One region of the Streptomyces sp. NPDC004561 genome, then DNA from elsewhere that is predicted to be linked to it. Evidence: riboswitches for the same ligand, from Rfam matches in the RefSeq annotation. Region 1 holds a riboswitch; the other holds the start of a gene.
What was found. Region 1 has a riboswitch for S-adenosylmethionine ahead of ACWEN3_RS21805 (aminotransferase class V-fold PLP-dependent enzyme). Riboswitches for the same ligand answer to the same signal wherever they lie in the genome.

Region 1 (3,791 bases):
CATGATCAGCGACTGGAGCACGGCGGCCGGCAGGACCCTCAGGGCACTCAGGGGCACCTCGGCGCCGACGACGTACGCCCTCCTCGCCCTGTGCTGCCTGATCTTCGTCCTGGGCCCGGCCTCCGGGCTCACCCCCGGGTACGGCACCGGGGACGGGCTGCTCGCCGCGCAGCGGGCGTACTTCCGCCGCTGGGGCGTGGTCCCGGCCGAGCTTTTCGACCGCCCGGCGCAGCAGGCGCTCACCCCGGTCACGGCCCTGTTCGTGCACGGCAGCTGGGTGCATCTGCTCGGCAACATGCTCTTCCTCCTCGTGTTCGGCGTGATGACCGAGGAGCGGATGGGCCGGGTGGAGTTCACCTTCTTCTACGTCGGCTGCGGCTACCTGGCCCTCCTGGGCTACGCGGTCGCCAACACCACCTCCGAGCAGTCGCTGGTGGGCGCGTCCGGGGCGATCTCGGCGGTTCTGGGAGCGTTCCTCTACCTGTTCCCCCGCGCCCGCGTCACCAGTCTTCTGCCGTTCCTGTTCTTCCTGCCGCTGCGGTTCCCCGCGTGGGTCGTGCTGCCGTTCTGGGCGGCCCTGCAGTGGCTGGCGGCGGGGCGCTCCGCACAAGGGCCCGGGGTGGCCTATCTGGCGCACCTGGTGGGGTTCGGGCTGGGCTTCGCCTACGCCTGGGCGCGCTACAGGAGGAGGGGCCCGAAGGGCGGCCTCGAGGGGGCGGTGGTGGGAAGCCGGGCGACTAGAGTGAAAGCCGCCCCTGCTCAGGCCCCCGAGGGAGAGAACCAGCCGTGATCACCGCGATCGTTCTGATCAAGACCAGCGTGGACCGGATTCCCGAGATCGCGGAGCAGATCGCTTCGCTGGAGTCGATCAGCGAGGTCTTCTCCGTCACCGGTACCTACGACCTGATCGCGATGGTCAGGGTGTCGCAGCACGAGGACCTCGCCGAGGTGATCCCGGGGCGGATCAGCAAGATCCCGGGGGTCGAGGCCACCGACACGCACGTCGCGTTCCGCACCTACTCCCAGCACGACCTGGAGGCGGCCTTCGCGATCGGCCTGGACTCCTGACCGTCTGAAGGCCGCCTCACCGGGGGCTCACCCGCTCACACCGCCGGGACGCAGCGCCCGTCCTCCGTGCGGTACGTCCACTGCGCGCCCTCGGCCACCAGTTCCTTCACGGCGTCCACGAAGCGCCGCACGTGCTCGTCCGGCGTGCCCGCGCCGAAGCTCACGCGGATGGCGTTGAGGGACTTCTCGCCGGGCGCCGCCTCGGGGGCGCCGCACTCGCCCTGGGTCCGGGGGTCGGTGCCCAGGAGGGTGCGGACGAGGGGGTGGGCGCAGAAGAGGCCGTCGCGGACGCCGATGCCGTACTCGGCGGAGAGGGCGGCGGCGAAGTGGGAGCTGTTCCAGCCCTCGACGACGAAGGAGATGACCCCGACGCGCGGGGCGTCGTCGCCGAAGAGGGAGAGGATCCGGACCTCGGGCACCTCGGCCAGTCCCTCGCGGACCGTGCGGATCAGGTGCCGCTCACGGGCGACGAGGGTGTCCCAGCCTGCCTCGGTGAGCGCCTTGCAGGCGGAGGCGATGGAGTGGGCGCCGATGACGTTCGGGGAGCCCGCCTCGTGCCGGGCGGCGCTCTCGTGCCACTCCACGTCCACCCCGCCGTCCTGGCGCCGGGTGACCTTGCGGCTGGCGCCGCCGCCCGCGAGGTACGGCTCGGCCGCCCGCAGCCAGTCGGCTCGGCCCGCCAGGACGCCGGAGCCGAAGGGCGCGTACAGCTTGTGGCCGGAGAAGGCGACCCAGTCGACGTCCAGCTCGCGCACGTCCAGCGGGTGGTGCGGGGCCAGCTGGGCGGCGTCCAGGACGATCCGGGCGCCGTGGGCGTGCGCGGCGGCGGCCAGCTCGCGCACCGGCCACAGCTCCCCGGTGACGTTGGAGGCGCCGGTGACGCACACCAGGGCCGGGCCGTGGGGGTCGCGGTCGGCGAGGGCCCGCTCCAGCGTCGTGACGGCCTGCCGGGGGGTGCGCGGGGCGTCGAGGCAGGTGACCTTCGCGTCCTGCCAGGGCAGCAGCGAGGCGTGGTGCTCGGTCTCGAAGACGAAGACCTGGCAGCCCTCGGGCAGGGCGCGGGCCAGGAGGTTCAGGGAGTCGGTCGTCGACCGGGTGAAGACCACCTGGTCGTCCTCGCGGCAGCCGAGGAACGCGGCCACGGTCGCGCGGGCGTTCTCGAACAGGTCGGTGGAGAGCTGGGAGAGGTAGCCGGCGCCTCGGTGGACGCTGCCGTAGTACGGGGCGTAGGCCGCCACGTCGTCCCATACGCGCTGGAGGGCGGGGGCGCTGGCCGCGTAGTCGAGGGCCGCGTAGGTGACCTCGCCACCGGTGACGAGCGGGACGGCGACATCCCGGCCCAGAACGGGCAGCGGGGCACAAACGGACTGGTCGGCGGCAACGGTGGAGACAGACATGGGTGAACTCCCGTGAGGACGTACGGCACAGGGCGTACGGAAGGAAGAGAAGAAGGGTGTGCGGAGGCGGGGCTCGGCGGCCCTATCGCATTCGCTTGCTCACGGAAGGCTCCTCGACGACCCAGGACCCCTGGTCTCGCGAGGGGTCCGCGCTTGCCGCAGACCTCGCTGCCTGCGGCCTGGTCCTCACCCGGGGCACCCCGCCACGGACGGAGGGTTGCCGGACAGTCGGCCGGGGCCTCATGACTGTCACTCGTGACCTGATACGGGAACGTACGTGAAGTGATCGGCGCCCCGCAACCCGAGTCCGGATCGCGGGACGCCGGTCGCAGCACTAGGCGTTGCTGGCCGCCACCCACCGCTCCAGCGCCCGCTTGGCCGCGCCGGAGTCGATCGACTCCGCGGCCTTCGCCATGCCGGTGCGCAGCTGCTCCGCGAGCGGTGCGTCGCCCGGCGCGAGGGCGACCAGCGCCGCGGCCGCGTTCAGCAGGACGGTGTCCCGCACGGGGCCCGGTTCGCCGTCCAGCAGGCGCCGGGCGACCTCGGCGTTGTACGCGGGGTCACCGCCGCGCAGGGCCGCCACGGGGACCAGTTCGATCCCGGCGTCGCGCGGGTCGAAGGACTCCTCGGCGACCTTGCCGTCCCGGACCACCCAGACCCGGGAGGTGGAGGTGGTCGTCAGCTCGTCCAGGCCGTCGTCGCCCCGGAAGACCAGCGCGGAGTTGCCGCGCTCGGCGAGGACGCCGGCCACGATGGGCGCCATCCGCGGGTCGGCGACGCCCACCGCCTGGGCGCGCACCTTGGCCGGGTTGGTCAGCGGACCGAGCACGTTGAACGTGGTCCGGATGCCCAACTGGCCGCGCGCGGGGGCGACATGACGCAGCGACGGGTGGAACTTCACCGCGAAGCAGATGGTGATGCCGGCCTCTTCGGCGACCTCGGCGACCCGCTTCGGGGTCAGGTTCAGGTTGATCCCGAGCTTCTCCAGGACGTCGGAGGAGCCGGAGGCGGAGGAGGCGGCGCGGTTGCCGTGCTTGACGACCCTGACACCGGTGCCCGCGACCACGATCGAGGACATCGTGGAGATGTTCACCGTCCTGGCGCCGTCGCCGCCGGTGCCCACGATGTCGACGGCCGGGCCCGGCACCTCGATCACGTTCGCGTGCTCGTACATCGTGCGGACGAGGCCGGAGATCTCCTCGACCGTCTCGCCCTTGGCCCGCAGCGCCACCATGAACCCGGCGATCTGCGCGTCCGTCGCCTCGCCGCGCATGATCAGGTCCATCGCCCAGGCGGTGTCGTCGGCGGACAGGTCGCGTCCGTCCA
Region 2 (3,791 bases), on a different contig from region 1:
CACCGACCCGGTCCTTCGTTGTCACTCTCACCTTCAGAGTGCTAACGCCAATGATTAGCACTCGGCATGGTCGAGTGCAAGCGCCCGAGGGTGGTAGGGGGCCGCCGTCAGCCGCGCGCGAACACGGAGGGGCGGCGGGCACGCCGAAGGGCCCGCACCCTGTGCTGGTGCGGGCCCTTCGGCACAAGAAACGTTCAGGCGCTGAGGCGAACCATGTCGGCCTGCGGGCCCTTCTGGCCCTGCGAGATCTCGAACTCCACCCGCTGGCCCTCTTCCAGGGTGCGGTAGCCGTCCATCTGAATGGCGCTGTAGTGGACGAAGACGTCCGCACCACCGTCGACCGCGATGAAGCCGTACCCCTTCTCCGCGTTGAACCACTTGACGGTGCCCTGAGCCATGCCCAACTCCCCTATTACTGGCCCTTGCACAGATCCACACTTCGCGGACCCGGGTCAGACCTCACCCCCCATGGGACGGGGGCGTGCGCCGGAACGCGTCGACCGCGGCTGAATGTATCTGTCCAACTGCCGTCTGCAACAGGTCAATCGGACGAGAATTCTGGACGAGCCAGGCCCGGAATGTGCTGAGAATTCGCCCGACTTCAGGGCAAGTCGGGCCCCATAAAAGCCACAAAAGCCGCATAAAACCCGTGCACTTTGGCTACTTCTTATCGGGCTTGCGGCATGAATCCAGGGCTTCCGGTTGGCACTCCGGGAGCGCGTTCCCCAACTGTACCGCGCTCAATCACGCTGAATTGCCCCCTCCGCTTCTCTCACGGAGGGGGCAATCGCATGAACATTCGGTAACCGCTGTTACCGACGGTAATGTTCAGTCATCCGGTCAGCCGCCGGCGACGGCCGGGATGATGGAGACGCCCGCGCCGTCCGGGGTCACGGTCTGCAGGCCCTGCTCGAAGCGCACGTCGTCGTCGTTGACGTAGACGTTGACGAACCGGCGCAGCCTGCCCTGGTCGTCCAGCACCCGGGCGGCGATCCCGGTGTGGTTCTTCTCCAGGTCCTCGATGACCTCGGAGAGGGTCGCCCCCTCGGCGGCGACCTCGGCCCGGCCGCCGGTGTAGGTGCGCAGGATGGTGGGGATGCGAACGGTCACGCTCATGCGAGGCCAGCCTCTCGGAAGGAGTCCAGGGTCGGGCGGATGGTGGCGGTGAGGCCGGTGCCGGCCACCGCGTCGAGGGTCTTCAGGCCGTCGCCGGTGTTGAGGACGACCGTGGTCTTCGCCGGGTCCAGCACGCCGTCCTTGACCAGCTTGCGGGTGACGCCGACGGTCACACCGCCCGCCGTCTCAGCGAAGATGCCCTCGGTGCGGGCCAGCAGCTTGATCGCGTCGACCACCTCGGCGTCCGTCACGTCCTCCACGGCACCGCCGGTGCGGCGGGCGATGTCCAGGACGTACGGCCCGTCGGCCGGGTTGCCGATCGCGAGGGACTTGGCGATGGTGTTCGGCTTCTGCGGCCGGACCACGTCGTGCCCGGCCTTGAAGGCGGTCGACACCGGCGAGCAGCCCTCGGCCTGGGCGCCGAAGATCTTGTACGGCCTGTCCTCGACCAGACCCAGCTTGATCAGCTCCTGCAGCCCCTTGTCGATCTTCGTGAGCTGCGAGCCGGAGGCGATCGGGACGACGATCTGGTCGGGCAGCCGCCAGCCGAGCTGCTCGCAGATCTCGTACGCCAGGGTCTTGGAGCCCTCGGCGTAGTAGGGCCGCAGGTTGACGTTGACGAATCCCCAGCCCTCGCCGGCGGGGTCGCCGATCAGCTCGGAGCAGAAGCGGTTCACGTCGTCGTAGTTGCCCTCGATGCCGACGAGTTCGCCGCCGTAGACCGCGGCCATGACGACCTTGCCCTGCTCCAGGTCGTGCGGGATGAACACGCAGGAGCGGAAGCCGGCGCGGGCGGCGGCGGCGCCGACGGCGCCGGCCAGGTTGCCGGTGGAGGAGCAGCTGAGCGTCGTGAAGCCGAAGGCGCGGGCGGCCTCCAGGGCCTGCGCGACGACGCGGTCCTTGAAGGAGTGCGTCGGGTTGCCGGAGTCGTCCTTCACGTACAGACCGCCGGTCACGCCCAGCTCGCGCGCCAGGTTGTCGGCCTTGACGAGCTGGGTCCAGCCGGGGTTGATGTTCGGCTTGCCGGCCACGTCCGCGGGGACGGGCAGCAGCGGCGCGTAGCGCCAGATGTTCGCGGGTCCCGCCTCGATGCGCCGACGCAGTTCCTCGGTCTCGTAGGCCGAGAAGTCGTACGCGATCTCCAACGGGCCGAAACACTCCTCGCAGGCGAACAGCGGTCCGAGGGGTACCCGGTGACCGCACTCGCGGCAGCTCAGGGCAGCGGCCGGACCGAGGTCCACAGTGGGATTGCTGGTGCTTGCAACTGTCTGCACAGCCATGGAGGCGAGGCCCTTTCTCCTCATCTTCCTCACGACGCATCTCGCCGTGAGACGGATTTGGCACCTTCCCTAGCCGGGAGCCTCGCTCGGAAAGACGAGAAACCGGCTGGAGGGTTGCCGGGGCTTCATCGGGCCGTGTCCCTCTGCCCCTCTGGATGAGCTGTATGTGGTTGTCAACGCGGGCGACCCCCGACATGCGATGGTCATCGGCGTTGTTCAAGACTGTAACCGAAGGCCAGGACAGTTGAGATAGTCGTCCGAAGCGCGAGACAACCGTGAGGAGCCGCAGACCGTGCTGGAAGAAGTCGAGCGCTGGCTGAGCACCCGCTCCTGGTCCGTGTCCGATCGCCCGCTGCACCTGGTCCTCGCCGCCAAGCAACGCACGGGTCACACGATCAGCGTCGTACTGCCCGCGCTCAACGAGGAGGAGACCGTCGGCGACATCGTCGCCGTGATCCGGCGCGACCTCGTGGAGCGGGTCCCGCTCGTAGACGAGATCGTCGTCGTCGACTCCGGTTCCACCGACCGCACCTCCGCGGTCGCCGCCGCCGCGGGCGCGCGGGTCGTCCACCGCGACGACATCCTGCCCCGCATCCCCGCCGTTCCGGGCAAGGGGGAGGTCCTGTGGCGCTCCCTCCTCGTCACCACCGGGGACATCGTCTGCTTCATCGACGCCGACCTCAGGGAGTTCTCCTCCGACTTCGTCTCCGGGATCGTCGGCCCCCTGCTGACCGACCCCGAGGTGGATCTGGTCAAGGCCATGTACGACCGCCCGCTCGCCGGATCGGCGGGGCAGGGCGGCCGGGTCACCGAGCTGATGGCCCGGCCGCTGCTGAACATGCACTGGCCGCAGCTGGCCGGCTTCGTGCAGCCGCTGGGGGGCGAGTACGCGGCCCGGCGCTCGCTGCTGGAGCAGCTGCCCTTCCCGGTCGGCTACGGGGTGGAGCTGGGCATGCTGGTCGACGCGCTGCACCTGGCCGGCCTGGACGCGCTGGCCCAGGTGGACGTGGGGGTGCGCAAGCACCGGCACCAGGACGGGCAGGCGCTGGGCCGGATGGCCGCCGCCATCTACCGCACGGCGCAGCTCCGGCTCGCCCGCGGGCACCTGATCCGCCCCTCGCTGACCCAGTTCGAGCGGGGCGAGGACGGCTTCGAACCGCGCACCTACTCGGTGGACACCGAGGAGCGGCCGCCGATGACCGAGATCGCGGAGTACGCGCACCGCCGGGTGGCGTGAAAGTGGAGGTACGGCCGTATACGGCCGCCTTCCGGGGTGGTCCGTACGTTTGAGCGTTTCCGGGCCGGGCTAGGTTGAGGACCATGGCTTCCACGCACGGTGCAGAGGTGCTGGTCGCGTCCAATCGCGGCCCGGTTTCGTACGAAGTGCGCCCCGAC

Region 2: it holds a riboswitch for S-adenosylmethionine, as region 1 does, so the genes downstream of both, thrC (threonine synthase) here and ACWEN3_RS21805 (aminotransferase class V-fold PLP-dependent enzyme) in region 1, are expected to answer to the same signal.

The regions. Positions count from the first base shown of each region.
Region 1 is NZ_JBSGDB010000163.1:7,346-11,136, forward strand. Features, by position in the region: gene ACWEN3_RS21795 (rhomboid family intramembrane serine protease) at 2-790, shown strand; gene ACWEN3_RS21800 (Lrp/AsnC family transcriptional regulator) at 787-1,068, shown strand; gene ACWEN3_RS21805 (aminotransferase class V-fold PLP-dependent enzyme) at 1,104-2,465, opposite strand; SAM riboswitch class IV at 2,610-2,726, opposite strand; gene trpD (anthranilate phosphoribosyltransferase) at 2,800-3,791, opposite strand, start outside.
Region 2 is NZ_JBSGDB010000084.1:16,101-19,891, forward strand. Features, by position in the region: gene ACWEN3_RS14205 (cold-shock protein) at 195-398, opposite strand; gene ACWEN3_RS14210 (MoaD/ThiS family protein) at 841-1,116, opposite strand; gene thrC (threonine synthase) at 1,113-2,396, opposite strand; SAM riboswitch class I at 2,414-2,558, opposite strand; gene ACWEN3_RS14220 (glucosyl-3-phosphoglycerate synthase) at 2,689-3,633, shown strand; gene ACWEN3_RS14225 (alpha,alpha-trehalose-phosphate synthase (UDP-forming)) at 3,717-3,791, shown strand, end outside.